Regions from separate parts of the Pantoea phytobeneficialis genome, predicted to be linked through region 3. Evidence: predicted binding sites of a transcription regulator. Region 3 holds the regulator's gene; each other region holds the start of a gene.
What was found. Region 3 encodes Fur, which represses iron uptake genes when iron is present. Its sites were predicted from a motif close to ATAATAATGAGAACNACTATCAA; they were not measured.

Region 1 (11,144 bases), on a different contig from region 3:
GCGTGACGGAAATTTTGTAACAACGGGCTGGGATCGGGATCGCGGTGGAATGGCTCAATGGTGAGTTGATCGCCCTGCTGTTGAGCATGGAAAGCTCCCCAGTGTGCGCTGTGCATGACTGGTTTCTGCGTCATCATTGTTCCTGGCTAAAAAAGAAAAACGGTGCTTAAAGCACCGTTGCAATAAAGTTTCTCACGCGCCCGTTTTCCGGGTCGTCGAGTACCTGCTGGGTCGGACCAGCGGCGACAATTTTGCCACCTTCCATAAACACAATGTTGTCGGCCACTTCACGGGCAAAGCCAATTTCGTGCGTGACGATCACCATAGTGATGCCGGAATGCGCCAACTGTTTGATCACCTGCAACACCTCACCCACCAGTTCGGGGTCGAGTGCGGATGTCGGTTCATCAAACAACATCACACCAGGGTCCATCGCTAACGCACGGGCAATCGCCACGCGTTGCTGCTGACCACCAGATAGATTCTGCGGCCATTCATCTTCACGACCCGACAAGCCCACCTGTTTCAGCAACGCCAGCGCTTTGCTGGTAGCCTGCTGGCGACTCTGCTTTTTGATGCGCATCGGGGCATCGATGATGTTCTGCAACACGGTACGATGTGGAAACAGGTTAAACTGCTGAAATACCATGCCAATTTCCGCACGCTGACGCGCAATCGCGCTACTGCTCAGCTCGTGCAGTGCCTGACCTTTCTGCTTGTATCCCACCATTTCGCCGCCGATACGGATGGTACCGCCATCCAGCTTTTCCAGATGGTTGATACAACGCAACAGCGTCGATTTCCCGGAACCGGAGGGACCCAGGATCACCGTCACCGAACCCGCCGGAATATCGAGGTTAACTTCATCCAGGATGGTGACACCGGAGAAACGTTTGGTCACCTTACGCAGTGCGATTGCCTCAGCCATTGCTCACGCTCCTTTCGGTCTTGGTGGCAGAAAAACGTGGCAGCGACTGCCACAGGCTGCGTTTCTCACGACGTGTCACGCCGCGACCAAAATAGCGCTCGACATAATATTGTCCTATCGACAGGACCGAGGTCATCAGCAGATACCATAACGTTGCGACCAGCAGCAGCGGGATCACTTCATAGGTGCGCTGATAAATAATCTGCGCGGAAAACAACACATCCTGTAGCGAAATAACTGAAACCACCGCCGTGGTTTTTAACTGACCAATAATTTCGTTACCCGCTGGCGGCATAATGGCGCGCATCGCCTGAGGCAGGACGGTATGGCGGAAGATCTGCGCCGGACGATAACCCAACGCACGGGCCGCTTCCAGCTGACCATTACCTACGCTCTGGATGCCCGCGCGAACAATTTCTGCCGCATAAGCGGATTGATGCATTACCAGCGCGATCACTGCCGCACTGAACGGGCTAACCAGCGAGTTGGACTGAGCGCTCCAGATCTCACCCAGTCCCGGAATCCACAGCGAAATTTTGGGATAGAGCGCCGCAATGTTGTACCAGAGAAACAGCTGCACCAGCATGGGCACACCACGGAAGAACCAGGTATAGGCCCAGCTCACCGCGACCAGTACCGGATTGGATGACAAACGCATCAACGCCAATACCGTACCGAAGGCAAAACCCAGCACCACGGATATCACCGTAAGTTGCAGCGTCATCAAGACGCCCTGCAAAATGGAGGGGCCGGTGAAGTTCTCCGCAATCACCCCCCATTCAAAACGCGGGTTGTTGATCATGGAGTGCGCCATCGCCACGACGCACAACAGTACCACCAGCGCACTCAGCCAGCGTCCGTAGTAGCGTTTGCCGACGATTTTCAGATCGTCGGTGTGGTCCTGAAAATCACTCATTTAAAGATCTCGTCATTGCGTTTAGCTTCGGTCACAGCACCAAATCCAATCCCCCAGTTGTCGAGGATTTTCTTGTAGCTACCATCTTTGATTAATGAGTTCAGGGCCGCCTGGACAGCCGGTTCCAGTTCAGACTCTTTCGGGAAGGCAACGGAAACCGGGTAGTCGGTTACGCTGATCTCACCACTCATGGTCAAAGGTTTGATGACTTTAACCTGCCACAGCAGACCTTCGTACGGACCGAGGAACATCGGCACGCGTCCACTCACCACCGCCTGAACACCAGCCGGGCGGTCCGGGAAGACCGAAACTTTGATTGGCGGTTTGCCCGCGGCTTCACAAGCTTTGCTGGCTTCTTCCAGACGGGTTACCTGAGTGGTGCCAGAACCCGCCCCCACTTCTTTGCCGCACACGGCATCAAAGGATTTGAAAGGGGCGATATTGGCGTCTTTCTGCGAGATGATGCCAAGCAGGCTGGCATTGTAGTAGCTGACGAAATCTACCTGTTTAGTACGCGCTTTAGTCGCGTTGATGTTGGAGAGCGCGACATCATAACGACCGGTTTTCAGGCCAGGAATGATGTTGTCGAAGCCACCGGTATCTTGCCAGTGCACCGGGATACCGAGGCGCTCACCTACCGCATTCATAATGTCGATTTCACGACCGGCCAGAGTTTTGTTGTCTTCTTTATAGAAGGTGGTCGGTGGCGTGTTGGGGTTGGTTCCGGCAACAATGTAGCCACGTTTCACGATATCCGCAGGTAACAGGCTTTTCAGCGCCGGATCGGCTTTAACATGGACTGAGCTGTCGGTGGGAACAGATTGTTCAGCGGCAAACGTGGTGTGCGCACTCAGAGCAAGTGCGAAAAGGGTCATTCCTTTTGCGAATTTCACTGGAACCTTTCTCCTGATATTTAAAATGTTTCCCCAGCGGGAAAAGGCATTGGAGGTAGCGATGTATTGTTCACCTCATAAGCCACATTTATTTTGTGCCTTACGGGTTTATTCATCCTCGTAATGTCCCGTGGTCATTTTCTGTGAATATATGCAGGGATCACAAATGCGAAAAACAGATATCTATTGCCGAAATCTGGCAATAGACTTTTTCAGTGAGTCGGAGGAGACACGAAGTTGTGGTCAGCAGCGGAATTACAGGGATTTTGGCAGAGAATCAATGGGCTACAAATGCAGCACTCACCTCTCTTTTTATTCTTAGACATAACCATGTTTTCTAAGCGATTGCAAAACGCGTGAGGACAAACATCCATCACCCAATAACCGTGAGTGCCTGATAAAATTTCTCCGCAGCACAATTGACTCAGAACAGCGCGATATTTATCAGCAACGCCGGGAATTTCCCCATCCTTCAGTATGTTGTAATTAAATACCCCTCCCCTGATGCGAATCGAACGAATGTTAAGCAATTAAGGAGAAATCAGGGAGATTCCTTACTCAATATATACAATGATAATTATTCTCATTATCATGCGCATTTGCTTACAAACGTTAACATATCAGGGAGAAATCTTAAGTGAATGTAACCAGATGTAGCCAAAAGCGACCTGTCGCGCTGTTTTTGGCCAGCCTGCTGAGTACGTCAGCTTATGCTGCCAATGAGGAGCCAACCGAAAAACTGGCTGACGATGAATCAATGATCGTCACGGCGGAAGAGGAATTGAAGCAACAGCCGGGTGTTTCAACCATCACGGCGGAAGACATCCAGAAAAGTCCGCCGGTTAACGATTTGTCCGACATTATTCGTAAGATGCCCGGCGTGAATCTCACCGGTAACAGCGCCAGTGGCAGCCGGGGCAATAACCGTCAGATCGATATTCGTGGCATGGGACCAGAGAACACCTTAATTATGATTGATGGTGTCCCTGTCACCTCGCGTAACTCAGTACGGTATAGCTGGCGCGGCGAGCGAGATACACGCGGTGATACCAACTGGGTGCCCGCTGAAATGGTTGAGCGCATTGAAGTCATCCGTGGTCCGGCAGCATCACGCTACGGCTCAGGAGCGGCGGGTGGCGTGGTGAATATCATTACCAAACGCCCGACTAACGACTGGCACGGCTCATTGTCATTGTTCACCAATCAGCCGGAAGATGATAAAGAAGGTGCGACTAAGCGCGCCAACTTCAGCCTGAGCGGACCGTTAGCCGGAGATGCGCTGACCATGCGTTTGTATGGCAACATCAATAAAACGGATGCCGACGCTTACAACATCAATACCGCGGAAAACGGTTCCAACGCGGCAGGCCGAGAAGGTGTGCGTAATAAAGACATCAACACGGTGTTTTCCTGGAAAATCACCCCGCTACAAATTGTTGATTTCAGCTATGGCTATAGCCGCCAGGGCAATATTTATGCGGGTGATACGCAATACAGCAACGGCAATATCAGTCCGAATGGTTTGGTCGAGTCACTTTATGGTGATGAAACCAACCGCATGTATCGTCAGAGTTATGGTGTAACTTACAACGGCATCTGGGATTGGGGTACGTCTAAGCTCAATTTTAATTATGAGAAGACCAACAACACCCGCTTGCAGGAAGGTTCGACCGGTCGCGTTGAAGGGATGATCAACAGCAATGACTACGCAACCAGCCGTCTCGAAAGTTATCGCGCGGGGGGTGAGATTAACTTCCCGGTTGAATTGCTGGTTGATCAAACCATGACATTGGGTGCCGAATGGAATCGTGATGAATTGAATGACCCCGCTTCCATGAGCGCGACCGATGCATCAGGTGTGATTATTGATGGCGTTTCGGGTGACCCAGCCTCACGCAGCAGTAAAAACAGCGCCACCATTAGTTCGCTTTATTTTGAAGATAACATCGCCGCCACCGACAGTACTGAGGTGATTCCCGGCCTGCGTTTCGATTATCACAATAAATTTGGTGCTAACTGGAGCCCGAGCCTGAATATTTCTCAGGGGCTGGGTGATTATTTCACCCTGAAAGCGGGTATCGCTCGCGCCTTTAAAGCACCGAATCTGTATCAATCAACGGAGGGTTATTTGCTCTCGACCCGTGGCAACGGCTGCCCGGTGGGGATCTCTACCGGAAGCTGCTATTTATTAGGTAATGAAAATCTCGATCCTGAAATCAGCGTCAATAAAGAAGTCGGGATCGAGTTCCATAATGACGGTTACACCGCCGGTATTACCTGGTTCCGCAATGATTATAAAAATAAAATCGTCGCGGGTGACGAGGCAGTGGGCTACACCTCAAACGGATACAATGTGTTGCGCTGGGAAAACGGTGGCAAAGCCATTGTTGAAGGTCTGGAAGGCAACCTGACAATTCCGGTGATCGACGATACGCTGGAGTGGCGTACCAACGCTACCTATATGTTCCGTTCGGAAAGTAAGAAGACCGGTAACCCATTGTCGGTGATCCCGGAATTCACCATCAACTCGCAGTTGGACTGGCAGGTCACGGACAAACTGGACGCCAATATCAACTGGACACAGTACGGTCGTCAGAAACCGCGCCAGTACGCTGAGATTCGTAACGAGTCCGGTGCCATTTCTAATCGTGAAATCAGCCCCTACTCTATCTTTGGTCTGAACGTAAATTACGCTATCACCAAAAATCTGCGTGCCAACGCGGGTATTAACAACCTGTTTGATAAGCGGGTTTATCGTGAGAATGATGGCGCATCCACCTATAACGAGCCAGGTCGGGCTTATTATGCTGGGGTGACGATGTCGTTTTGATGAATGCCACCACCCTGTTGGATATTGACAGGGTGGTTGTTCTGAAGTGGATAGTTATTTGCCAGACGGGTGCGAAATGATGTTGAGTTCAATGGCGAGACTGATGGCATGTTTAGCGTTATTCACACCGAGCTTTTTCACAACTTTACCCATGTGAAACTTGACCGTACTTACCGTAATATCCAACATACGTGCGATTTCAGGGTAGGTTTTCCCGGTACTGCTCCAGTAGAGAATTTCGTTTTCGCGGGCTGAGAGTGCATTCCCCTCAGCAGTAGGCGTCTCATTTTCTTCACGATAGAGATGAAGTAGCATTTCATGGGTATCGATTAAAAGTCCCTGAATATCATTTTTATTTTTTGTTATATTATCATACATTTCTGCTTCTAAGTACTTATTCACATACAATGATAATGTAACCAAATTGTTTTTTTGATCATGCAAGATAAACGTATGGCCACTCACGATATTATAAGGCGTGACCGATTCAAATATTCTTTCGATAACCCATCGAGAATTAATCATTAAACTATCATCCCAAATAATTGGAGAGATACGGTTTAATGCATTTATTATAACAGGATCTATATTCTGATACTTGCTCTCCAGATAAACCTGTGAAAAGTAATCTGGCAAATCGGAAATGATAATCATGTCATCTGAATTACGCTTATTCATTACTGCAAATGCATAATTCATATCACCATATTTTTTTAGCTGTTTTTCCAGATGTTTCTTTACGATTTTATTTTTTTGAGGATCTGAGAAAAACTTACTATTCATTCACTTATTCCCCTGAACTCATTACACTACAACAAGTGTTGCAGTTGAGAATAGTATCGTATCCAATGATATAGCACAAACATAAATCACAAAAGACGGCATGATGTGAGCCAGCCCACTAAAAGGCTGGTTCGTTTTTAGTAGCCTGCATCAAACCGATGCCAGCAGTGGAGCAGATACTTCGAGGAAAGCACCTCTAATTGACTTTAAACTCAACCTATTGAATTAGGTTCACGCCAGATTGGGAAAAGTTCAGGAAAACCTTCAATTTGCAAAGGTTTGCCCGCATCACGATAACCAAAACGCCTGACTAAAGTACGTGTACTAAAAGCTGTACATTCGGCGTAGCACGGCAGCTTTGCCTTATCCAGAATAACATTCAGCTTGCTGAACAATGCTTTTACAATTCTTCCCCCTCTGTTAGCGCGTGAAACTGCGACAAGGAAAATATAAAAATGCGGTGGTGTTCGAGGATGATACTGGTCAAGCCCGCTCATAAAGGCTGAGGCTGTAGTGTAATCAACCCCACACTCCTGCTTAAGCAAACTATCGATTCGTTCATTTTCTTCTTTAGTCATTTCCATCAACTGCGGATGAAAATATACCAGGACGCCAACGTCGTCCTCAGCCAGAAGAATGCCGCCATTTTGTTGAGCAAGATCCACATAAATACGGAAAAATTTTTTCATTGTACCCAGACGTCTTGACATATTCTCATCAGTAAAGGCGAATTTGAGTACTGGATCGTGATAAAATTCTGAAGCCAATAACTCACAGACTTTTTCCAGTTCGGAAGTTTTCGCATGTCTACATTTCATTGTTCATTCCCCTAATAATTTAATAATCATTCCATTATATTTTATATTCAGACCAGTGCTTGCTTATTCTTTAACTCAGTAATAAGACTATCAATTGCTGCTCGTGTCACATGCGGCATAATAACGATATGTGCTAACTTTCCTCTGCCACTGAGTTGGAATAGATTGAAGATCTCTTCTCTCGGACGGCTAAAAATCACCACCAGCGATTGCGGTCCACGCTCAACACAAAATGAAGGATGAATCGCTTTTATCGATTGCATCTGTTGATAAGCATAAGCGGCAAGTTTCTCGCAGCGTGCTGCAATAGCAGCCTGCATCGTGGGTGTCACCGTATTTATGGCGTACCAGAGAATTAATGCGGCCAAACCATTGCGCGTCCCCCCCAGCGTGGTATCCGGTGTATCGACATATTCAGGCAATGTCGCCGGAAGCATGCGATACTTTTCCTTGCTCATGTAAACGCCTGAAGCAAAGGGTGCACCAAACCATTTATGGGTACTCATCACGATCGAATTCACAAACGGCAGGCGAAAATCAAAAAGCGACCCTCTCTCTGACGTTAGCCGCTGTTCACTGGCTAACTCCAGGTAAGGCAGATACGCGGCCCCCAATGCCCCATCAATATGAATCCAGCAGTCCGAATGATCACAACCATGCCGTTCCAGAATGCCTGACACCTGCTGCCATACCCGCACGGCGTCATCGAATCCACCCAGAAATGTCGTACCCACATTCAAAACAATAATCGGTGGATGCCCTCTGGAGACGAAGAAATCGACCAACGCCGACAATGCTCCCACATCCACCGCACCATGCTGGTCCACCGGTACGCCATTAGGCCATTGACCATCTGGGGTGACAGGACACTGCCCCGGAAAGTATTTATTACCCGCTTCCTGAAAAGCGGTAATATCCAAAACATTTGCACATTTTTCTAGTGAATAATGCGCTTCCTGAGAATAATAAAGTACAGGTTCACGCATCGTATTCTGGCATATTCCCCTGGCTCTCGCCCGTGAGCTGAAATATTCACGCGCACTCCATAATGCGTACATGTTCCCCTCCGTGGCCCCCATGGATAACACATAGCCCCAAAAGGAATCCTGAGTCAAAGGCGAGCGCGGAAGCGCATGCCAGAGCTTGCAAAAGTATTCCAGCACCTCTTGTTCCAGCTCGCGTGTATTCAATAAGGTCGAGTTGGCTTCGTAAGGGTCACCGAGATTATTCAGGTGAACATCGATAAATGGTGCCAGTGCCGAATAGTCGAAGTTTTGATTAAGTGGATAACCTAAAGATAATTTCTGACGGCCGATGACTTCACTGTAAATATTTCTCAACCGTTTCATCACTTTTTGCTGCACCAGTTCTTCAGGACAGGCTAACAAATGAGGGTTGTAATCCCCGCACCTCCCAAGCTCACTCGAAATGGCTTTATTTACGTCAATTAATTTTTCCATAAAAATACTCCATAAACGCGTACTGACGTATCACCCAGACAACCATTGAAATATCTCGCTGACTGTCATCCTTAAACAAATCTTTTTTATCCTGCCATATTTCCAAATGATTTGTCGCGTTAATGGTAACAACTCAGACCAAATAAATATATCTGGCTCACAGATGATATATATTCATTTCTGAATATATAATAGTTTTCGTGAATTTCGTTATTTATGTATTCAGGTATAGCAGTTATTTCCCTACCCCGCCTCCACCAGCAAACGTCCCAATTCCCCCGCCAGTTCTGAGTTCGCCTGCCCGGCCCGCTGCACCAGCCCTACCTCGCGGTAAAACGTCTCCGCTCCCATCTCCACCACCCGCACCGTCTTTGGCCAGCGCTGAGTCGGTTGGGTTTGTGGCACCAGCGCCACCCCCAACCCATTCGCCACCAGTTTTACAATCGCCTCCAGCTCATCCACTTCGCACAGCTCCTGCACATCGATACTGCGCTCCCGCAGATAACGGTCCACCTGGCGGCCACCAAATGAAGTACGGTCATAACGAATAAACGGATGTGTCGCCAGCAATTGTGCCGCTTCATCCCCCGTCACCTGACGCGGCACAATCAATCGGTAAGGTTCGCGACGTAAGGTGGTCCAGTGCAAATCGGTTTGCAGCGCAAACGGCGGGCGGATCACTGCCGCCAGATCCAGCTCCCCGGCGTCCACCAGGTTGACCAATTCCAGCGACAAACCCGGTACGATGCGCGTCTGGCAACCGGGAAACTGCTTATGAAATCGCGTTAACGCAGTGGGCAACAGCGAACGCTGAATAGAGGCAATTGCACCCAGGGTGACGCGAGCTGCCGGACGGGGCAGTTCGGCCTTATCACCGAGATGGCGGTATAGCGTCAGCAGCTCATCCACCTGCGGCAACAATTGTTGACCGCGCAGATTAAGCCTGGCGCTGCGCCCGCTGCGGTCAAAAAGATCAAAACCTAACTCGGCTTCCAGTCTGAGCATTTGCGCGCTCACCGCTGCCTGGGTCAGACCAATTTTGTCACCCGCTGCGGCAAAGTTGCCCTCCTGCACCACCACCATGAAGGTTTTTAGTTCCCGAATCATCGATGACACTCAAAAATTATTTGTATTAACCCCAACTATATATTGTTTTTATTCAAACAAAACCATTCGTATGATTTTGAGCAGATGCTGCACCAGCGGCACACCGCCCCCTCTTTTTGATGCTGGAGACACTATGAGCCTTTCCCCTTTTCACCTTGCCATCCCGGTTTACGATCTTGATGCAGCACGCACCTTCTACGGCACCATTTTTGGTCTGGCAGAAGGTCGCTCCAGCACCCAGTGGGTCGATTTTGATTTTTATGGTCATCAGTTGGTGATCCACGAGCACCCCAAAACCGCCTCCCAGGAAAACGTACATTCCAACCCGGTCGACGGCCATGATGTGCCTGTGCCGCACTTCGGCATTATTCTGCATTGGGATGAGTGGGAAGCGTTGGCTGAACGCCTGCGCGGGTTCAACACCAAATTCGTGATCGAACCCTATATTCGCTTTAAAGGGCAGGTCGGCGAACAGGCTACGATGTTCCTGTTCGACCCGTGCGGTAACGCGCTGGAATTCAAGGCGTTTAAAGATATGAGCCAACTGTTTGCCAAATAAGTTTTTGGTGTCAGCCCGCGTGCTTAACGGAAAAAGTGCGCCAGGGCAGCGGCCAGCGCCAGCGGTTGTTCATCCGGGATGAAATGGCCACTTTGGGCGATAGTGATCCCGGTGACATCGTCGGCAAACTGCCGTAGCGGTGTCGCCATATCGGGGATGGAACCCTGATCGGCGCTGATTGCCAGCAGCGGCAGCGTCAGTTTGCCCTGCTCACGCAGCGCCCGATTCTGCTCCGCCGATTGCGTCACTACCCGATAGGGTGCCAGTCCGGCGCGCAACGCGCCATTCTGACGTAGCAAACGCACATATTCAGCCATGTCAGCGTCGCTGAATACCATCGGGCTGGCGGTTTTACGCCGCAGAAACCACTCCAGATAAATCTCCTCGCGCCCACTGATTAAGGCTTCCGGTAAATCCGGCAATAAATGGAAGGCAAAGTGCCAGGTCTTCCAGGCTTTATCCGGCGTGGCTGGAAGCGCCTCGGGCAATGTGATCCCCGGAATGCCCGCGTCCAGCAGCGCCAGTTTGATAACTTGCTGGCTGTAGCGCACGGCATACGGCCAGGCGACCCAGGCTCCTACGTCATGCGCGGCCAGGTAATAGCGCGGATGACCAAGCTGTTGCATCAGCCCCTGAACCTTAGCCGCCAGTGCCTGAGTATCGTAACCAGCCGACGGTTTGTCAGAGTCACCCTGTCCGGGCAAATCCGGCGCGATAATGAAATACCGATCGGCCAACTGCGCCATGACCTGATGCCAGGCGTACCAGCTTTGTGGGAAGCCAGCCAGCAACAGTAAAATTTCTCCCTGCGGATTGCCGCCGCTGACATAGTGCAGACGAACGCCCTCCA
Region 2 (11,144 bases), on a different contig from region 3:
ACTGCGCCAGCTTGCTGAAAATGCTTTTGAAATTGATTTGTCCATCGCCGGGTGAGCGGAAACGTCCGGCACGATCGATCCAGCGTTGATAGCCGCCATATACGCCGCTGCGTCCGTTGGGTAAGTACTCAGCATCCTTCACATGAAAGGCTTTGATGCGCGCATGGTAGATATCGATAAATTGCAAATAATCAATATGTTGCAGATGAAGATGGCTGGGATCGAACAGAATATTGCAACGGGGGTGGTTATTCACCGCCGCCAGAAAACGCTCGAACGTGATGCCATCATGCAGATCTTCCCCAGGATGCAGTTCATAGCACACATCCACGCCGTGCTGATCAAAGACATCCAACACGGGTCGCCAGCGACGTGCCAGTTCAGCAAACGCCTCCTCCAGCAACAACGGGTTATGTGGCGGCCAGGGATAAAGATAGGGCCACGCCAGCGCCCCCGAAAACGTGGCATGTGCCGTTAATCCCAGCCTGGCCGATGCAGCGGCGGCCCGTTTCACCTGCTCCGTCGCCCATGCGGTGCGTTGGGTCGCATTCCCACGTACTGACGGCGGGGCGAAACCATCAAATGCCGCATCATGTGCCGGATGTACGGCAATCAACTGCCCCTCCAGGTGGGTGGATAATTCACTGATCGCCAGACCATATTGCGCCAGCGAACCCATCACCTCGTCACAATAGGTCTGGCTGGTCGCGGCCTTTGCGAGATCAAAAATGTGTGGATGATTACAGGGGATCTGCAACGCCTTGTACCCCAACGCGGCAGCCCACTGCGCCAATCCCTCCAGCGAGTTGTAAGGTGCCCCGGCACCAATAAACTGTGACAGAAAAATACCCGGACCTTTTAACGTCTGCACAACCACCTCCAAAACCATCAATCGCGATATTTAAATGAAAACAGGAAAATGACAGCGATAACGGCAGCGGCAACCGCCGGTATCCACCAGAACAGGGCCCAGCTCTGCGCCGATACCTGACCCGCGACCAGGTGGTTATACAGCGCACCCGATATTTGCGAGCCGAGCAGCATGCCGATACCGTAGGTAAACATCACCACCATGCTTTGCGCCTGGCCTTTCACTTTTTCGCCAGCAACGCGGTCGGTGTAGATAAAACCCACAACAAAGAAGAAGTCGTAACAGACGCCGTGCAGCAGAATGCCAAGCCAGATCAAGGCACGTCCCTCTTCCCCCATCCCCAAGGCAAACAACGCATAACGTACGAACCAGGCACACATCCCCACCAGCAGCATGTATTTCACACCCAGCCGGCGGAACAGCAACGGGATCACCAGCATGAAAAAGATTTCTGACATTTGGCCGAAGGACATGATGGTGCTGACATTCTCAACCCCGGCGTCAGATAACCAGGAAGCGGTATAGGCGTAGTAGGTACCGAGCGGAATCGAGATCAACGTGGCGCACAACGCAAAGATAAAGAAGTGCCGAATTTTCAGCAGCGCAAAGGCGTCAGCGCAGAACAAATCCCGCACTTTGAACGGCAGACCTTTAGCGGGCGCAGGGGTGTGCGGCAGCGTCAGGCTATAAACCGCCAGCATCACCGAACAAATCGCCGCCACGGAGAAAATTGTGGTGCTGGCGGCAATGCCTGTGACACCGATAAAAATACCCGCGACGATCCAACCAATAGTGCCAAACACGCGCACCACCGGAAAACTCTTCTCACTGCTCGCCAGGCTGTGGAAAGCAATGTTGTTAGTTAATGCCAGGGTTGGCATGTAGCACAGCGTGTAACCAAACAACAACGCGATCAGCTGCGCGCCGTTTTCGGCGATCATCGCCTGGGGGACAAACCACAGAATCACCGCCCCTGCCAGATGCATCACCGCCAGCACGCGCTGCGACGGAAAAAAGCGGTCCACCAGCATCCCTAATACGAAAGGGGAGAGAATCGACGCAATCGGTCCGGCGGAAAACGCATCGCCAATCAGTAACGCCATATTGTGTTGTGTCATCACCAATCCGAGGGTGACCGACCAACTTCCCCAGATAAAAAATTGCAGAAACATCATCAATGACAGGCGTGGCACCAGCATGCGCTGGGCGACTGCTGTGTTTTCAGAATCTTGTGTTGTAGACAGCATATAAGCCTCACAGAGAAAAGTAATCGATTACAATTCACGACGAAATGAAAAGTAATCGATTACAAAATAAATATATCGCAGGTTGATCACATTTTTAAACATTGGAAAGTGACGGCTTCAGCACCTGACCCGGTCGGCATCAATGCCGCCGGTGGAACGTTGAAGATCCAACGGTGAAATAACGAGAACCGAAGTTTGTTTCCCGTGATATAGTTTTTCGCAATATCTTTTCTCACCCGCCAGGTGAATAACATGAAAACCGATATCAGAAATCTGGATCTCAACCTGCTGAAAGCACTCGACGCGCTGTTGGATGAACGCAGCGTCACGCGCGCTGCGGAGCGGCTATCACTGACGCAGCCCGCCGTCAGCGGTATGCTTACCCGGTTACGTGAATGCTTTGACGATCCGTTATTCACCCGCGCGCAGCGTGGCATTGTGCCCACCTTGCGTGCGCTTGAACTGGCAACGCCGGTAAAAAACATCCTTGCCGAAGTTGGGGAGCTGCTGAAGCCGCGTGAATTTGATCCGGCAACCGCTGAGATGACCCTCAACGTCGCCGCGACAGATTATGCGTTGCGCGCTGTCGTGGTGCCGTTTATGGCCGCCTTACGTCAGCAGGCACCGGGCATCCGTGTGGCGGTACTCCCGGTCAATAACGACCTATTGCCGATGCAGTTTGAACGTGGCGCGGTGGATGTCGCGCTGATTACCCCAGAAACCACCCCACCCGAGTTACACGCAAAAACGCTATATGCGGAAGATTATGTGTGCCTGCTGCGCGCCGATCATCCACTGGCACAATCCGGCGTCCTGTCATTAGATGAGTTCTGCTCCCAGGATCATGCGTTGGTGTCGTATGTTGGAGGCAGTTTTTATGGTGTCACCGATGAAGCACTGGCGACACTGGGGCGTTCTCGCCGGGTAACGCTCTCGGTGTGCAGTTTTCTGGTTCTGCCGGAAATCCTGCGCGTGAGTGATTTAATCAGCGTGGTACCGCGCAGGCTGGCATTGAACACCGCCGGGTTGAAAATCGTGGCACCGCCATTGGATATCCCAGGTTTTACCAAATCCGTCGCCTGGCATGAGCGCACCCATCGCGATCCGGGACATCGCTGGTTGCGAGAATTGTTGTTTTCCACCGCGTTATGAACCGTTAAATCAGGCCAGAGGATCAGATGATTTCTAAAGATAATGCCGAGCACTACATCTGGGGTGAAAGATGCGATGGATGGTATCTGGTCAAACGCCAGGACATGCTGGTTATTCACGAAAAAATGCCACCGCATACCGAGGAAAAGCGGCATTACCACGCCGTATCCCGACAATTTTTCTTTGTCGTGAAGGGCGTGCTGACCATGGAGCTGGAAGGTGAAAAGCAGGAAATCGCTGCGTTGCAGGGCATCGAAATTCCTCCCGAGGCAAAACACCAGGCCAGAAACGACAGCGATGACGCGGTAGAGTTTATTGTTATTTCCCACCCTACCACGCGAGGCGACCGCACTGACCTGCCCGATTTAGCATAAACGGGCAGGCAGGTATCCGCTGATTACCTACGAGCGTCGGGACGCAATTGGCGTACAAGGTACATTTTCGTTGCCACCGACACCAGCAACGCCAGCGCTAATCCCCAGACAAACACCTGCATCATTGCCTCGTAACTGCCGGTACTTTGTCGCAGCAGAGAGGATACGGACGATCCGACCAGCCCTGCGAGCGCCCAGGCGGTCAGCACATATCCGTGGATAGCACTGACCTGGCGGGAGCCAAAAATATCGCCAATATAGGCAGGCAACGTGGAAAAACCACCGCCATAGCAAGTCATGATCAACAGCAAAACCGCTTCAAACAGTAAGACGTGCTGCAATGAGGGCAGTAGCCAGAACGCGACAATTTGCAGAGCGAAAAAGAGGATGTAGGTATTGGGACGACCAATAATATCGGAGAAAGATGCCCACGCAATTCGCCCCAGCCCATTAAATAACCCGATCATCCCAACCAGCGACCCCGCTGCCAGTGCTGATATACCCGTTGCTTCCTGAGCCAGTGGAGAAGCGACGGAAATTAACGCAATACCGCAGGTGATATTTATAAACATCATCAGCCACAACCCTAAAAAACAGCGAGTACGGACCGCTTGATTGGCTGTCATTGGCATCACGCCCTGAGCCGGTATTTTGCCGGGCTTCACCTTTTCCCGCGCGGGTTGCCAGTCTGGTGGCGGTAATTTCAGACAGGCTGATGATAACAACATAATTGCCGTGTAACTGATTGCCTGTAGGAAAAAGGTCTGAGCAATACCTACCGAGCCAATAAGTAAACTCAGAATCGGCCCGCCTAAAAAAGCCCCAAAGCCGAAGCCCATAATGGCGAGGCCCGTTGCCAGACCGCGCCGGTCAGGAAACCATTTCATCAACATCGATACCGGGGTGACATACCCCGTCCCCAGCCCAAAGCCACCGACCAGGCAAAAAAACAGTAACAAACCTAAGCGCAACGTATCGTTCGATATCATGCCAGAGGTGGCTACACCGGCCCCCATCAGACCGACACCCCATAAACCCGTGGCGAGAAACCCCGAAAATCGCGGCCCACGTCGTTCAACAACATGCCCCATGACCGCAGCAGACATCCCCAGTACAAAAATAGCCAGACCAAATGGCAACCCTGCTTCAAACTCATTCCAGCCAAAGGCATCCATAAAAGGCTTTTTAAATACACTCCAGGCATAAACTGAACCTAAAGAAATATGGATACCCACCGCTCCGGCTGCGATAACCCAACGACAATTCATAAAAATCCCTTTATCAAATAGTAATCCATCCAAATTCTATATATGTTCCACTTCCTTATGAAAAGGATAAATTTCTTATTTAAATACATTTCATATATAAACAAAAACAACCTGAAAAACTCATGACCAAACGAGAGGCGATACGCATAACACTCTAATATATAATAAAAAAATCATGTTTTTTTGATGTTTGATATTTACCAAGGATATTCAGCAGGATGGCGGGTGCCCGGCATAACCGGACACCGTCAGATACGGACAGTTATTCTATGCCGAGATAACCGTCCATATAGGTTTGTGCAATCGCCTCCGACATATTGTTGCGCCAGCGCGGTGATAACGTGGCGTCATCTTTATATTCTTTACCGGCAAAGTGCGACGTTCCACTGATTGATTTTATGAACTCATCGCTGTGGAAATAGCTGACTCTTTTCTGCGCATCGGCGCTGGAGACACCTTGTGCACGATCTTTTTTGCCCAGTTGCCAGAACTGGGCAAAAAAAGGCGTCGCCATGCGGATGGAGTCAGCCTTGTTCATCACAAAATTGGGATCCGAATCTTCGACTTTATAGACGAATTTAGTCGCATGCCGTTTGGCGCTGATATCCGTTTGCGCACAACCATTCAGTAACAGGAGAGATAAAGCGACAACACTCACAATGCGGAGGTTTCCATTCATTAAAAAGCTTCCTTTTGCATAAAACGATTGATTTATCATCAGCCCTGTCGGGCTGAAACCAGCACCTCGGGGTGCTGGCCGGGATCAGTCAGGTGAATTCATCGATTGTCATTCACCACCCTTTCACCCTCTTCCGTTAGTCTTACCTCGTAATAGCGTGACATATCCGTGGGCGAGGCAATGAATTCAATCAGCCCCGACCGCATCAATGACGCCAAACTTCGGCAGGTAATATCCCTTCGTTTGCACATTTCAATTTCAAAATCACATTTCATTTCCAGCCCTATGGCTTTATCACCACGTAGCCGGTGCTTAGTGCCACTTTGCATACGACGCAAAGTAATCAGTTTTGCCTGTGAAATTCCCATGCCTTCCCTTCCCCTGGATAAGATCAATAGTTATGAATAACTGCTGAACGAACGGCCTCGCGCTTTCGGACCATTGCAGTCCAACGCTTTTTATGAAATCACTGGGGTACGACACATAATAAGAATATCGAAAAGAAATTGTAAATATTACGTAAGGCAAATTAAGACTGGATTATGTGTCCGACAACCGTTACTACTAGCAGAAAATGGCCGCGAGGCCCGGTATGCACTGTAAAACTACCCGTGATTATCGTCACTACTAAATTTGGTAGTTGCTTTATTTACCTGGATTGGCACTGAGGCAGATCAAATGAATAAGCCGGAAACGTATATGTTGTTAGCACTGGAGTGTTCCAGAAATGCGCTGCCGGACTGTCGGCCAAACCCGCCCGTGGGTTGTGTGATCGTGAGAAATGGCGAGGTGGTCTCTTCCGGTTTTACCCAATCACCGGGCTTGCACCATGCAGAGATTGCTGCCCTGTCGAAGCTTGAAATGTCGGTGAATGATTGCGATATCTACGTCACGCTGGAGCCATGTTCGTTTCAGGGAAGAACCCCCTCGTGTGCAAAGACGCTGGCCTCACTGAAACCAAATCATATCTACATTGCATTACTCGATCCTCATCCAAAGAATCAGGGTGCGGGCATTGAAATATTGCAGCATGCAGGCATCAGTTTCACTTTGGGGATTTGCCAGAATGAGGTTTCCGAATTCCTTTCTGAATACCTGATATCATCAGACCTCTGATTGAATCTCTGGCCGATAAAATAAAATAGATGCCAGGTCGATATATAAGGTTAATGGGTCTTTCACACAACCTGGTGCGACGCATTCCCTTCTTGCCACCGCTGCCAAAAAGTCAACCGACGAAATAATAACGAAACGGCATCTATTCCCGCCATTTATTGATCAATAAAAAACCATTATTGTAATTAATAATAATTCTCATTATAGTTCGCGTTTTCATTTTTGTTGGCAAAGGACAGATGACAAATCTCATGATGAAAACAATATCCCGCTATTCTCTACTGGCTTGTCTTATTGCGTACAGCCTTGGAAACTCCCCTGCATTTGCAAACGAAATAATAAGTGAAACGCCAGTGCAACAACTGGCGATTAGCGATAAAAAAAGCAGTAGCGACAATACTCTGGTCGTCACCGCCCGCGAGCAAACCCTGCAAGCGCCTGGCGTCTCCATCATCGACAGTGAAGCCATCAAAAAATACCCTATCCAGCGTGATGTTTCTGAACTGATCCGCACCATGCCCGGCGTGAATCTAACCGGTAATTCCAATAGCGGCCAGCGTGGTAATAACCGCCAGATTGATATTCGCGGTATGGGTCCCGAAAACACCCTGATTCTGGTTGACGGGATGCCGGTCAGCAGCCGCAACTCGGTGCGCTATGGCTGGCGTGGTGAGCGTGATACCCGTGGCGACAGCAACTGGGTGCCGCCCGAAATGATCGATCGTATTGAGGTTATTCGCGGCCCGGCGGCCGCGCTGTATGGCAATGGCGCGATGGGAGGCGTGGTCAACATCATCACCAAACCGGCAGAAAAAGAGTGGCATGGTAATTTCAACACTTATTACAACGTGCCAGAACACAAATCTGAAGGGGCCACCAAACGTTATAACGCCAGCCTGAGCGGCGCTTTAACGGATAATCTGACCCTGCGCCTGTATAGCAACTGGAGTAAAACACAGGCAGACGCGCAGAATATTAACAGCGGGCATGAAGCTGAGCGTAGCGGTAAATACGCAGGTATGGTGCCGGCAGGCCGTGAAGGGGTGATCAATAAAAACATTAATAGCGTATTGCGCTGGGAGTTTATGCCCATGCAGGCGCTGGAATTGAATGCGGGTTATAGCCGCCAGGGCAACCTTTACGCCGGTGACACGCAGAACACCAACAGCAGCACCCTGGTTAAGGAAAATTACGGTAAAGAAACCAACGTGATTTACCGGCAAACACTCTCCCTGAAATATACCGGTGCCTGGGATAACGGCGTGACCACCAACAATTACATTCAGTTCGAAAAAACCCGTAATAAAAGACTTAACGAAGGTCTGTCCGGTGGACTGGAGGGATTATTCAGCACGACCGATGAAGGTTTTTCTACCATTGTTCTGAATGATACCAACCTGCATTCCGAGGTAAACATTCCCTTTGACGGATGGGTTAGCCAGACAATGACCTTTGGTGCGGAGATGAATCATCAAACGATGAAAGATCCCACCTCCAATACTCTGACCAATACTTCGGAGGTCGACGGCGTCTCCAGTTCCGGTCGGAGCATCTATAGCTCAGCCAATATCTATGGCGTCTACACTGAAGATAATATTGATCTGACCGACTCAACCCGACTGACTCCGGGATTACGTTTCAATCATCAAACCTACACCGGCAGCAATATCAGCCCCTCGCTGAACCTGTCGCAGGATTTGGGGGAAGATTTTACCCTGAAATTGGGCATTGCCCGTGCCTGGAAGGCACCTAACCTGTACCAGACCAACCCCAATTATCTGCTCTACAGCAGCGGCAACGGATGCTACGCCAGTTCCACCAGCTGTTATTTACAGGGTAATAAGGATCTCAAAGCCGAAACCAGCGTCAATAAAGAGATCGGTATCGAGTACCATCATGAAGGGGTGCAGGCCGGTTTGACCTGGTATCGTAACGACTATCACAACAAAATCGAGGCAGGCTATTCCCCGGCGTACAGCAACGGTACATCAAACATCTATAAATGGCAGAACGTGCCAAAATCTGTCGTTCAGGGGCTGGAAGGCACGTTGAATTTTCCGATCAGCGAAAATTTGACCATGAACAACAATTTCACTTACATCATCGACAATAAAAACGAAACCTCTGGCGATTACCTGTCGATTATCCCGAAATATACCATTAACTCGACGCTGGACTGGCAGGCAACCAACGCCCTTTCTGTCCAGGGAACCATGACATGGTATGGCCGCCAAAAGCCGCCTAAATATAACTCCCAGGGTGAGGACACGTCCGGCAGTGAAAAATGGCAGGTTTCCCCCTATGCCATTTTTGGTGCGAGCGCAGTTTATAACATCAATAAAAATATCGATATCACAGCGGGTATCGATAATTTGTTAGATAAACGCCACTTCCGCGCAGGCAACGCGCTGACCTCGGGCGCCAACGGCACTTACGCTTATGGTGCAGGAGCGCGCACCTATAACGAGTCGGGACGGACTTATTATATGGAGCTCGGGATGCATTTCTGACAGAAAGCCGCCTGCTGCCATCTTTAGCCCGGCAGCTATGATGTGCACTGACTTGCATTTAAAACGGAAAAGGCCGCCTTGCGGCGACCTCTTCCGGCACTTCCCTGTACGACCATCCGTTATTTGTACAGTTCTGCGGTCATGTGAACACGGTTATTAGTGTTCGCTTCGGTGATTTTGTACTGTGCACCCTGCTGTGCGGCCTGTGCAGCAATTTTCGCTTCTGCACCGTCCAGGGTTGAAGAGGTGACAGAGATGCTTTGCGCGAAGCTGGCTGCTGACATCAGGGAAAGAGCGGCTACAGCGGCGATTGACAGTGCTTTGATAGTTTTCATGGTCTTAATCCTTAATTAGTTTGTTTGGAAGGCTGTGTGCCTTCGATGAAAGTAATAATAACCATAGTTATCGTTTCATGATTGATAATTAGTGCGATAACTGTGATCGTGCTAATTATTACCTTATTTAGTCAGTTCAGCTGACAGGTAAGCACCGTTGTCCACGCGTGCGCCGGTGATTTTGTACTGCGCACCCTGCTGAGCGGCCTGAGCAGCGATTTTGGCTTCTGCGCCATCCAGGGTGGAAGCGGAAGCGGTGATGCTCTGCGCAAAGCTACCGAAAGAAACCAGTGACAGGGCGGCAACTGCAACGAAAGTTTTGATAGATTTCATGGTCATTTCCTCAGAAGTTTGTTTAATCGGTGAGGCGTTGTGCCTCGATGTGAGAGAGAATAGACCTGACGGCGGGGGAGTAAAAGCTGAGGGATTTGCTGAAATAATTCAAAAAAATTGAATATAAAAAAAGGCGCGATAAATCGCGCCCTGCCATCAATCACAGTTTGTTAGCGTCAGCCCAGCAGCTCTTTTCGAACGATTTCTGCACCCGCGCTTAACGCCTCCAGCTTGCCTCTGGCGACCCGGCGCGATAGCGGCGTCATGCCACAGTTGGTAGACGGATAGAGTTTGTCAGCATCGACAAACTTAAGCACGTTGCGCAGCGTAGCGGCGACTTCTTCCGGGGTCTCGATGGTATTGGTTGCCACATCGATCGCCCCCACCATCACCTTTTTACCGCGAATCAGTTCAATCAGATCCATTGGAACATGCGAGTTGTGACATTCCAGGGAAATGATATCAATGTTGGATGTTTGCAGTTTAGGGAACACCTCTTCATATTGGCGCCACTCGTTCCCCAGAGTCTTTTTCCAATCGGTATTGGCTTTGATGCCATAGCCATAGCAAATATGCACAGCCGTCTCACATTTAAGCCCTTCGATGGCTCTTTCTAAAGCAGCAATCCCCCAGTCATTCACCTCATCAAAAAAGACATTAAATGCAGGTTCATCAAACTGGATAATATCAACACCTGCCGCCTCTAACTCTTTGGCTTCCTGGTTAAGAATTTTGGCGAATTCCCAGGCGAGTTTTTCACGGCTTTTATAGTGTCCATCATAAAGTGTATCAATCATCGTCATCGGACCTGGTAAGGCCCATTTGATCGGTTGACTGGTTAGTTGACGTAAAAATTTAGCATCTTCGACAAATACGGGCTTTTGACGAGCAACTTCACCCACAACGGACGGTACACTCGCTTCATAGCGATTACGAATTTTAACGATCTCGCGTTTCTCAAAATCAACGCCGCTGAGATGCTCAATAAAGGTCGTGACAAAATGTTGGCGTGTTTGCTCACCATCACTGACGATATCAATACCGGCTTTTAATTGATCTTCCAGGCACAAACGCAGCGCATCATGTTTGCCCTCAATTAATTCCGCATCCTGCAATTTCCAGGGTGACCAAAGTGTCTCAGGTTGTGCCAGCCAGGAAGGCTTAGGTAAACTGCCAGCAGTTGAAGTAGGTAATAATTTTTTCATCACAGGTGACCTTGTACTTTCGGTTAATCAAAGAACGGACGCAGCAGACCATTG
Region 3 (11,144 bases):
GCATTCAGTGCCTGGGTATTAATGCAGCCTTCAATCGCCGGAAACAGCACTTTATCGGCCTCGGTAATTTCACCGGCCAGCACCACTTTCTGCGGATTAAACAGGTTAATGGCAATCGCGATGGCTTTTCCGAGATAGCGACCGACATATTCGATCACTTCGCATGCCAGCGCATCGCCCTGATTGGCTGCGCGACAGATTTGCGGCATCTGGCAATCGCCGAGAGTCAGCGAGCTGGGATAGCCCTGATTCAACAGATGGCGCACCCGGTTTTCAATCGCCCCATTGGCGGCGATAGTTTCCAGACAGCCGAAGTTGCCACAATGGCAGCGCTCGCCCAGCGGATCGACCTGAATATGGCCAATTTCGCCCACGTTGCCATTGCTGCCAAGAAAAATGTGACCATTGGCGATAATGCCAGCCCCGGTACCGCGATGCAGGCGCACCAGAATGGAGTCTGCACAGTCACGGCTTGCACCGAAGTAGTGCTCAGCAAGGGCCAGGCTGCGGATATCGTGGCCAACGAAACTGGTGACATTGAAGCGTTTTTGCAGGCTGGAAACCAGCGGCCAGTGGCTGACGGCAATATGCGGCATATAGCGAATCACCCCGTTAATCGGGTCCACCAGGCCAGGCAGAATCACGGCAATGGCAATCAGTTCATGAATTTTTCGCTGATGGGCGGCCATAAACGCGGTGATGGCGTTGAATAACGCATTTTCCAGCGTTTCCTGGGTACGTTCCGGCAGCGGGTAATCTTCCTGTGCCAGGGATTTGCCACTGAGATCAAACAGCGTCAGCGTGGCATCATTGCGTCCGAGGCGCACCCCAATGGTGTGAAAATGGCGGGTTTCCGTGATGATGGAGATAGCGCGGCGACCACCGGTGGAGGCTTGTTGTTCCACCTCTTTGATCAGGCCACGCTCAATCAACTGGCGGGTAATTTTGGTGACGCTGGCGGGCGCAAGCTGGCTTACTTCAGCTATCTGAATGCGCGAAATAGGCCCTTGTTGATCAATCAACCGATAAACGGCTGCGCTATTGAGTTGCTTGACAAGATCGACATTTCCTATTTGAGTCTGGCCGCCAGTGGTCATTCAGTGCTTACTCGCTGAGGACGTTCTCTCCGTTGACGAACGTCTTAATGATTTGAAAATCGCGGGTAAAGACAGTCAGGTTGGCGACTTTTCCAGCTTCGACCGTACCCAACTGTTTTTCCACTCCCATCGCCTTTGCCGGATAGAGCGTAGCCATGCGCAGCGCCTCATCCAGCGCAATGCCGCAATGTTCTACACAGTTCTGAACCGTTTCAATCATGGTGATAGCAGAACCACTTAAGGTTCCGTTCTCATCCACGCAAAGGCCATCGCGATAGTATATTGTTTTACCTGCAAAAATAAATTTATCAATCGAGGCGCCTGCCGGGGCTGTGGCATCAGTGACCAGCACCAACTTGTCGCCCTTGATACGCTTCGCATTGCGCACATTAGCGTAGTGGACATGTAAACCATCTGCAATGATGCCGCAGTATACATCAGGCGAATCAAACAGCGCGCCAATCAAACCGGGTTCACGTCCGGCAAAGGTCGGCATCGCATTGTAGAGGTGGGTGGCAAAACTTACGCCTGCGGCGAAACCGCTTTTGGCTTCTTCATAAGTGGCGTTCGAGTGGCCCGCTGAAACAATAATACCCGCATCGCTTAATTTGCGGATCACCGCACTACCGGCATTCTCCGGGGCGAGTGTCACTTTGGTGATGACATCGGCGTTAGCGCAAAGAAAATCCACCAGTTGTGCATCCGGCAGACGAATCAATTCCGGATTGTGCGTGCCTTTTTTGACTTTATTCAGCCACGGACCTTCGAGGTGTAAACCCAACGCCTGGTTTTGATGTTTAGCCAGATATGCGCGCATGGTTTCGATTGCACGTTTCATTAACGCATCGGTGCTGGTGATAAGCGTTGGCAGGTAGCTGGTGCAGCCTGATTTCTCATTGGCGCGCTGCATAATTTCCAGCGTTTCCACGGTCAGTGCATCGATATCATCGTTAAACTGCACGCCGCCGCAGCCATTAAGTTGTAAATCGATAAAACCGGGAGCGATAAACGCACCCGCAACATCCTGTTGCGGCAGGGTGGCGTCGAGCGTATCGCGTGGGCAGACGCGCTCAATCAGGCCATCGGCAATCACTACCGCATGATTGTCCAGAATTTCATGACCGGTAAAAATCCGGCCGTTTACTAATGCGTACATCGTTTCTTTCTCCCGGCTAAGCCCACCGCCATGCTGGCAGCAGGATTTTTACAACGTGGTCTTACACACCTTTCATATTTTCCGCTTCCATTTCGCGGAAATATTTCACGGTTTTCACTTTCAGTTCCATGGTGGCGGGTTCATCACACACCACCACGCCTTTGGCGTGCAGCTGCAAGCAGCTGATGGTCCACATATGGTTAACATTACCTTCTACCGCCGCCTGCAACGCCTGAGCTTTGACATGACCGGTAACCAGAATCATCACCTCTTCGGCATCCAGCAACGTACCTACACCCACGGTCAGGGCATATTTTGGCACCTGATCCACATCACCGTTAAAGAAACGGGAATTGGCGAGGCGAGTCTCGTGTGTCAACGTTTTGATACGGGTACGGGATGCAAGCGAGGAGGCTGGTTCGTTAAAGGCGATGTGACCATCATTGCCCACGCCACCCATAAACAGATGGATTTTGCCCAGAGCGCGGATCTTCTCTTCGTACTGACGACATTCTGCGTCAATATCTTCCGCATTGCCATTCAGAAGATTGATGTTTTCTGGTTGGATATCAACGTGATCGAAAAAATTACGATACATAAAGCTGTGGTAACTTTCCGGATGCTCTTTTGGCAGGCCAACGTATTCATCCATGTTAAACGTGACCACATGTTTGAAACTAACCTGGCCCGCTTTATGCATCTCAATCAGGTGCTTGTACGCTTCCAGTGGTGTGCCACCGGTGGGCAGACCTAGCACGAAGGGACGATCTGGGCCAGGATTAAACGCATTAATGCGGTTAACAATATGGCGCGCGGCCCATTTACCCACCTGGGTAGGTGTGGCTAAAGGGATCAGTCTCATGTCTTCACCTCAGTTAAAGATTGAAAAGTGGGGTCGCCGTTTTCTCTACAGACCGTTCTTAAGCGTAATCCGTTTAAGCTCAACCATACGGGGAAAAGTGCGTCCTGATATTTTTCATCATAAAATAAGTTTGGGGTGATGGCTAGCAGTTAGGGGGTGTAAACGTCATTTTTGGTGATAAAAGTCACAGTTGTTGTGGTTTTAATTTGCGAGGCGAATTAATTTATCTCTACACTTCGCCTCGTGGTGAAAAGTGTCATCTAAGCTACCGGGTGCCGGGATAATAAAATCAACCCGCGCTACGGCAATACGCCAGTCTCAAAGGGGGAGAATAAGGTGAGTATTTTAGGATATCTGCAAAAGGTCGGCCGAGCGCTTATGGTGCCGGTGGCGACCCTGCCGGCAGCGGCAATTTTAATGGGGGTGGGGTACTGGATCGATCCTGACAGCTGGGGGGCGGGTAACGCTCTGGCTGCGTTGCTGATCAAATCCGGTGCCGCGATCATCGAGCATATGTCGGTGCTGTTTGCCATCGGTGTTGCCTATGGCATGTCAAAAGATAAAGACGGTGCTGCGGCGCTGACTGGCTTCGTTGGTTTCCTCGTGGTCACTACCCTGTGTTCACCGGCCGCCGTGTCGATGATTCAGAAAATCCCGTTGGATCAAGTGCCTGCCGCTTTCGGCAAAATCGAGAACCAGTTTGTCGGTATCCTGGTGGGGATTATCTCGGCGGAAGTCTATAACCGCTTCAGCCACGTTGAGCTACCAAAAGCGCTGTCATTCTTCAGTGGCCGCCGTCTGGTTCCCATCCTGGTCTCCTTCCTGATGATCCTCGTCGCGTTCGTTCTGATGTATATCTGGCCGGTGGTGTTTAATGGTCTGGTCAGCTTTGGCGAGAGCATTCAGAAACTGGGTTCTGTTGGCGCAGGTATCTATGCCTTCTTCAACCGTCTGCTGATTCCGGTGGGTCTGCATCACGCATTGAACTCCGTGTTCTGGTTTGACGTGGCTGGCATCAACGATATTCCGAAATTCCTCGGTGGTGCACAGTCCATCGCTAATGGCAGCGGCATTCCGGGGATCACCGGTCGCTATCAGGCGGGCTTCTTCCCGATCATGATGTTCGGTCTGCCGGGTGCAGCGCTGGCAATTTACCACTGCGCGCGTCCGGAAAACCGTGCCAAAGTGGGCGGTATCATGTTGGCTGCTGCCTTTGCTGCCTTCTTTACCGGTATCACCGAACCACTGGAATTCTCCTTTATGTTCGTGGCACCGGTGCTGTATGTCATCCATGCGCTGCTGACCGGGCTTTCGGTATTTATCGCGGCGAGCATGCACTGGATTGCGGGCTTTGGTTTCAGCGCCGGCCTGGTGGATATGGCGCTGTCAACGCGCAACCCGCTGGCGGTCCATTGGTGGATGCTGATCCCACAAGGTCTGGTGTTCTTCGCTATCTACTATGTGGTGTTCCGGTTCACTATCCAGAAATTCAACCTGATGACACCGGGCCGTGAACTGGCTGCTGATGATGAAACTGACGGCTATGACGTCAATGTTGACCACAGCGGCAGTGGCGAAAGCCAGACCGAATCGCTGGCGCGTCGCTACATTGGTGCCGTGGGTGGTTCAGAAAACCTGACCAACATCGATGCCTGTATCACCCGTCTGCGTCTGAACGTGAAAGATGCCGCTCAGGTGAACGACAGCGTGGCGAAACGTTTGGGTGCATCCGGTATTATCCGTCTCAACAAACAAAGCGTGCAGATTATCGTCGGTACCCAGGCGGAAAGCATTGCCACCGCGATGAAAACCGTGCTGACCAAAGGCCCAGTCGCCGCTGCCGCTACCGCGCCTGCTGCTGCACAACCCGCGGCACCACAGCCGCAGGCCGTGCTGAACAGCGACAAAGGCGTGATCGCCACGCTGGTGGCTCCGGTGAGCGGTGAAGTGGTTGCCCTGGACGCGGTGCCGGATGAAGCCTTCGCCAGCAAGGCGGTGGGTGATGGTCTGGCAATTAAGCCTACCGGTAAAACCGTGGTGGCACCGATTGCCGGTACCATCGTGAAAATCTTCAATACCAACCATGCTTTCTGTCTGGAGAGCGAGAACGGTGTTGAGATCGTGGTGCATATGGGTCTGGATACCGTCGCGCTGGAAGGCAAAGGCTTCTCGCGTCTGGTGGAAGAGGGCGCAACGGTGGTGGCGGGCCAGCCAGTGCTGGAAATGGATCTGGATTTCCTCAATGCCAATGCCCGTTCGATGATCAGCCCGGTGGTGGTCAGCAACAGCGATGATTTCGCTGGCCTCAATCTGCTGGCTAGTGGGTCAGTGGTCGCCGGTGAAACCCGTTTGTACGAGGTTAAAGGCTAAACCCTTGTGATAAACCCCAAAGGCAGGAAGCGATTCCTGCCTTTTTTGTTTTAAAACGACCAACAAACGGTTGTTTCCCTTCTGCGCTTTGTGGATCATACTCCGTTACTTTCCAGGACAAATCACCCGTATTGTATTTGAGGATTTTGAGATGAGTGAGGCTGAAGCCCGCCCAACGAACTTTATTCGTCAGATTATCGACGAAGATTTGGCGAGCGGTAAGCACAACAGCGTGCATACCCGTTTCCCGCCTGAGCCCAATGGTTACCTGCATATTGGCCATGCGAAATCGATCTGTCTGAATTTTGGTATCGCACAAGATTACCAGGGACAGTGCAATCTGCGCTTCGACGACACCAACCCGGTGAAAGAAGATATGGAGTTCGTCGAGTCCATCAAGCGCGACGTGCAATGGCTGGGCTTTGAATGGAGCGGAGACGTTTGTTACTCCTCGAACTATTTCGACCAGCTGTACAACTATGCGGTCGAACTGATCAACAAAGGCCTGGCCTATGTGGATGAGCTTTCGCCGGAAGAGATTCGCGAATACCGTGGCACCCTGACTGCCCCGGGTAAAAACAGCCCGTTCCGCGATCGCACACCGGAAGAGAACCTGGCGCTGTTTGAAAAAATGCGCGCCGGTGGCTTCGAAGAGGGCAAGGCTTGCCTGCGTGCCAAAATCGATATGGCATCAAACTTTATCGTGATGCGCGATCCGGTGCTGTATCGCATTAAATTTGCTGAGCATCACCAGACTGGTAACAAATGGTGCATCTACCCGATGTACGATTTTACCCACTGCATCTCCGACGCACTGGAAGGCATTACCCATTCACTGTGTACGCTGGAGTTCCAGGATAACCGTCGCCTGTACGATTGGGTGCTGGACAACATCAGCATTCCGGTTCACCCGCGTCAGTATGAATTCTCACGTCTGAATCTGGAATACGCGGTGATGTCGAAGCGTAAACTGACTCAGCTGGTGAGTGAAAAGGTGGTAGAAGGCTGGGATGACCCGCGTATGCTGACCGTGTCCGGTTTGCGCCGTCGTGGTTACAGCGCAGCCTCGATTCGTGAATTCTGCCTGCGAATTGGTGTGACGAAACAGGACAACATCGTTGAGATGGCCTCGCTGGAGTCATGTATCCGTGACGATCTCAACGAGAATGCGCCGCGTGCTATGGCGGTGCTGGATCCGCTGAAAGTGGTGATTGAGAACCTGCCTGCGGGTCATGAAGAGATCATCACCATGCCGAACCATCCGAACAAACCGGAAATGGGCACGCGTGAGGTTCCGTTCAGTCGTGAGGTGTGGATCGATCGCGCTGATTTCCGTGAGGAAGCCAACAAGCAGTACAAACGTCTGGTGCTGGGTAAAGAGGTCCGTCTGCGTAATGCTTATGTGATCCGTGCCGAGCGCGTAGCGAAAGATGATGAAGGCAATATCACCTGCATCTATTGTACCTGTGACGTCGATACCCTGAGCAAAGATCCGGCTGATGGCCGTAAAGTGAAAGGCGTGATCCACTGGGTTTCGGCGATCCATGCGCTGCCTGCGGAATTCCGTCTGTACGACCGTCTGTTCAGTGTACCGAACCCAGGTGCGGCAGAGGATTTCCTCACCACCATCAACCCGAACTCGCTGGAAATCAAACAAGGTTTTGTTGAGCCGGGTCTGCGTGATGCAGTAGCGCTTGCGCCGTATCAATTTGAACGTGAAGGTTATTTTTGCGCAGATAGCGTTTATTCGCAGCCTTCTAAGCTGGTATTCAACCGTACTGTCGGTTTGCGTGATACCTGGGCGAAAATCGGCGATTAATCCTTTTTGTCGTTTTCCCCATATCCTGATAAAAGGGCGAGAAATCGCCCTTTTTTATTGGCTGTAATTTGAGTTTAGCCATCTTTTATTCTGTGGCTTGCGAAACGTGCTTGTTACCGGGATTTGCAACTAATCTGACTTTAACATAATTAATCAATTTACGAGTGTTAAAAACTTTTTTTCAGGTAGGCTATGCGCTCTCAGACGTTGCTCCGCGGGTTATAAAGGAAAAAAAATGACAAGTCTCGCTCAGGAAGCCAAACACAGCGTAGTGGTATTACATCAACTTATCGAACGTATTTTTAATCAGTCGGATAGCACCGACGACAGCATTGAATTGTTCCTTTCGCACTTTCACCCGGATTTCAAAATGGTGACACCGCAGGGCAAGCAACTGGATTTCAATGCGACGGAAGTGCTGTTCCGTCAACTGCGTGGTCAACGTGAAGGGATGCGTATCGCCACCAGCGAACATGCCATCATCTCGCAACAAAGCAAGGAAGTGACGATTCAGTATCGCGAATTGCAAATGATGAACGGCACTAACCAGAGCCGCATCTCACTGGCGGTGCTGGATTGCAGTACCTCAATTCCGCGCTGGCGTTATTTACAGGAAACGCTGGTGCAGTGAAGCAGCCATAAAAAAACCGGTGCCAGGCACCGGTTTTTTTATACTGCATAGCACATTTTATTGCTTGTCGTGGAGCGTCTCGTCTTCGCGGCAGTCTCCCAACGCACAGTGGCCGTACAAGTACAGACTGTGGTTAGTCAACTTGATACCGTGACGTGTGGCGATTTCGCGCTGACGGGTTTCAATGGATTCATCGCTGAATTCGATCACTTTGCCACAATCCAGGCAGATCAGGTGGTCATGGTGATGCTGTTGCGTCAGTTCAAAGACGGATTTACCACCCTCGAAGTTATGGCGGGTCACGATTCCCGCGTCATCAAACTGGTTAAGAACGCGATAAACCGTTGCCAGACCAATCTCTTCGCCCATGTCGATCAGGCGTTTGTACAAATCTTCCGCGCTGACGTGATGGCATTCGGGTTCCTGAAGCACTTCCAGAATTTTCAGTCTGGGGAGCGTGACTTTCAGGCCAGCCTTCTTCAATGCGGAGTTGTTGTCAGTCATGCGGATATTGTCCTGTTACTTAGCTAGTCACTTGCGGCGCAGGGCCTTGAATGTCGATCACGCGCATTCTCATTTGCGTCTCATTATAGAACTCAAGCAGTGAAATGAAAACCAAGGCAATGTCCTGAAAATCACCAGTGGCTGTAAGGAGAAATGTCACTAACGCCGGCGGGGATCGTGCAGGTCTTTGTTTCCATTTCACTCAGCCTCATTCTGATGCCAGAGGAATAAGCGGATGACCGTTACGGGTATTCTACAGATTTGCGGGAAAAAGTTAAAAAACAGTAGCTATTATTTTTATAGGAAATTCCTTTAACTCAATGTGAGCCAGCGCCCACATTGAGGAGGGCAGGGGATCAGGCTTCAATGATCTCTTTCAGTTGCAGCTCATCGAAAATCTGTTTCACCCATTTATCAACACGTTCGTTGGTCAGTTCAGGCTGACGATCTTCATCGATCGCCAGACCGAGGAAGTGTTTGTCATCTGCCAGACCTTTCGAGGCTTCGAAATGGTAGCCTTCGGTCGGCCAGTGTCCCACAATCACCGCGCCGTTTGGCTCGATGATATCGCGGATGGTGCCCATCGCATCACAGAAGTATTCAGCGTAATCTTCCTGGTCACCGCAGCCAAACAGCGCGACTAATTTGCCATTGAAATCAATTTCTTCCAGAGTCGGGAAGAAATCATCCCAGTCACATTGCGCTTCGCCGTAGTACCAGGTCGGAATGCCCAGCAGCAGGATATCGAATGCTTCGAGATCTTCTTTGGTGCTCTTGGCAATGTCATGCACTTCGGCCACATCTTTACCCAGTTGTTTCTGGATCATTTTTGCAATGTTTTCAGTATTGCCGGTATCGCTGCCGAAGAAAATGCCTACGATTGCCATGAGTTAAGTAACCTCTTAAATCCTGATATATGGGTTGAATGCACAGTTAAGCGAATGATAGCAGACCGGGCAAAGTGGCGGAACTTGTAAAGCCGAGACTTTGTGTTCCTGCGTGCGGTCTGCGTGTGTTACGACAGTTTGAGTTGCGCCAGCAGCATTTGTTCAATCAATTCGCTACGGCTGATGTTCTGCTGCTCTGCCAGAGTATTAAGCGCGTCAACCGCTTCACTGCTCATTTTTAGCTCCACGCGACGTAAACCACGCACTTTGTCGCGTTTTAGCTGGTTGCGCTTGTTAATGCGCAACTGTTCGTCACGCGTTAGCGGACTGGTTTTGGGGCGACCGGGACGTCGCTCATCAGCGAAGAGATCGAGCGTGGTGCGGTCAGTTTGTTCTTTTGCCATTTTTTGTAAAACTGAGTGGGCGCGAACGGCGGAAAGGCGCTGCGCAATTTATACATTATCGGCCCAGCCACGGTGAAAAAATCATCCGCGGCAAATTTTTAGCGCGACATCATACTCCAGCACTCCTTGCGACGCCAACCTTAAACGTTTTGCGGCAAGCTTTTGCTTTTACAGTACAAAAAAGCGGCGAACTGCGCGCAAAACCGCCTCAGGTTTTTCAGCATGGACCCAGTGACCGGCACCACTGATGACATGCGCATGCGCCTGTGGAAACTGGCGCAGCAACGCATCACGATGTTGATTGTCCAGATAAGGCGATTCGCTCCCGCGAATAAACAGCGCCGGATGTGGCCATGCAGGAACCTCATTCCAGCCGGAAATGGTGGCGTAATTATCCCACAGCACCGGCACATTAAAGCGCCATTCGCCATCCTGGAACGATTTCAGAATGAACTGAATGACCCCTTCTTCTTCCAACAGGGTGCGCATCACCTCGGCGGCTTCACCGCGACGTGTCACACCCGCGGCGCTTACGGCACGGATAGCAGCAAAAATCTCATCATGGCGGCGTGTCTGATAATCCACCGGCGCGATATCAATCATCACCAGCTTTTCAATGCGTTCCGGCGCAATGGCACTTAACGTCATGGCAATTTTGCCACCCATCGAATGGCCGATTACGCCAACACGATCGAGGCCGTGGGCGTCAAGAGTGTCAACGATATCTTGCGCCATCGCCGCATAGTTCATCTCGTCGCTGCGCGCGGACAGACCGTGATTGCGTACATCCACCTGCAAGGTGGGACGGGCATCGCGCAGGCCACGCGCCAGCACGCCAAGGTTATCCAGGCTGCCAAACAGGCCATGAATTAACAGAATTGGAGGAGCATCAGGGGCAGATTGTTCAGTTTCCAGACGGGCATTCAAAATCATGGCAAAGTTCTTACGGTTGTGAGCTTCGCTTAGGTTATCATGAATCCACCTGCTCAGGAGCCAACCTGGTGGGCATTAGGGCATATTCCGACTTTTGCCCTGAAACGATGCCAGCGCTATCGGCCGCCTGGGATTTAACTTTATAATCCTCATGTTAGAGCCCGCTCACATTTTGCACGGCAGGATTTTGCTAAGGCCTTTGCAGAAATGCGTGGTTCTGTCATTTGCCAGAATCGTACGGAAAAAGATGAAAACGATTGAAGTTGACGAAGAACTCTACCGTTATATTGCCAGCCACACCCAGCACATTGGTGAAAGCGCCTCCGAAATTTTGCGCCGCATGCTGAAGTTCACTGCCGGTCAGAGTGCCCCTGCAACCTCTGCTGTTGTCGCCGTTGCGGCCAAAGAAGCCCAGCCGGTCGCAACGCAAGCCCGTCCGCAGGATCGCGTTCGTGCGGTACGTGAACTGTTACTTTCCGAT

Region 1: a site for Fur is predicted at 3,308-3,330, ahead of CTZ24_RS22485 (TonB-dependent siderophore receptor). Genes of this name have one in related genera too.
Region 2: a site for Fur is predicted at 6,893-6,915, ahead of CTZ24_RS25635 (TonB-dependent siderophore receptor). Genes of this name have one in related genera too.

The regions. Positions count from the first base shown of each region.
Region 1 covers NZ_CP024637.1:485,046-496,189, forward strand. Annotated here, with positions in the region: gene CTZ24_RS22465 (molybdopterin-dependent oxidoreductase) at 1-134, opposite strand, end outside; gene CTZ24_RS22470 (amino acid ABC transporter ATP-binding protein) at 167-928, opposite strand; gene CTZ24_RS22475 (amino acid ABC transporter permease) at 921-1,844, opposite strand; gene CTZ24_RS22480 (ABC transporter substrate-binding protein) at 1,841-2,719, opposite strand; gene CTZ24_RS22485 (TonB-dependent siderophore receptor) at 3,375-5,567, shown strand; gene CTZ24_RS22490 (helix-turn-helix transcriptional regulator) at 5,622-6,350, opposite strand; gene CTZ24_RS22495 (N-acetyltransferase) at 6,563-7,168, opposite strand; gene CTZ24_RS22500 (pyridoxal-dependent decarboxylase) at 7,216-8,628, opposite strand; gene CTZ24_RS22505 (LysR family transcriptional regulator) at 8,872-9,735, opposite strand; gene CTZ24_RS22510 (VOC family protein) at 9,869-10,294, shown strand; gene CTZ24_RS22515 (alpha/beta fold hydrolase) at 10,318-11,144, opposite strand, start outside.
Region 2 covers NZ_CP024640.1:47,934-59,077, reverse strand. Annotated here, with positions in the region: gene CTZ24_RS25675 (sugar phosphate isomerase/epimerase family protein) at 1-871, opposite strand, end outside; gene CTZ24_RS25670 (MFS transporter) at 889-2,118, opposite strand; gene CTZ24_RS25665 (LysR family transcriptional regulator) at 2,371-3,270, shown strand; gene CTZ24_RS25660 (cupin domain-containing protein) at 3,297-3,644, shown strand; gene CTZ24_RS25655 (L-lactate MFS transporter) at 3,668-4,912, opposite strand; gene CTZ24_RS25650 (Exc2 family lipoprotein) at 5,175-5,591, opposite strand; gene CTZ24_RS25645 (hypothetical protein) at 5,690-5,959, opposite strand; gene CTZ24_RS25640 (bifunctional diaminohydroxyphosphoribosylaminopyrimidine deaminase/5-amino-6-(5-phosphoribosylamino)uracil reductase RibD) at 6,270-6,707, shown strand; gene CTZ24_RS25635 (TonB-dependent siderophore receptor) at 6,959-9,217, shown strand; gene CTZ24_RS25630 (YdgH/BhsA/McbA-like domain containing protein) at 9,337-9,552, opposite strand; gene CTZ24_RS25625 (DUF1471 domain-containing protein) at 9,676-9,885, opposite strand; gene CTZ24_RS25620 (methionine synthase) at 10,062-11,090, opposite strand; gene CTZ24_RS25615 (DUF1852 domain-containing protein) at 11,118-11,144, opposite strand, start outside.
Region 3 covers NZ_CP024636.1:1,228,525-1,239,668, forward strand. Annotated here, with positions in the region: gene nagC (DNA-binding transcriptional regulator NagC) at 1-1,097, opposite strand, end outside; gene nagA (N-acetylglucosamine-6-phosphate deacetylase) at 1,105-2,253, opposite strand; gene nagB (glucosamine-6-phosphate deaminase) at 2,315-3,115, opposite strand; gene nagE (N-acetylglucosamine-specific PTS transporter subunit IIBC) at 3,458-5,485, shown strand; gene glnS (glutamine--tRNA ligase) at 5,637-7,304, shown strand; gene CTZ24_RS05625 (hypothetical protein) at 7,540-7,935, shown strand; gene fur (ferric iron uptake transcriptional regulator) at 7,993-8,439, opposite strand; gene fldA (flavodoxin FldA) at 8,796-9,326, opposite strand; gene ybfE (LexA regulated protein) at 9,455-9,730, opposite strand; gene ybfF (esterase) at 9,899-10,663, opposite strand; gene seqA (replication initiation negative regulator SeqA) at 10,911-11,144, shown strand, end outside.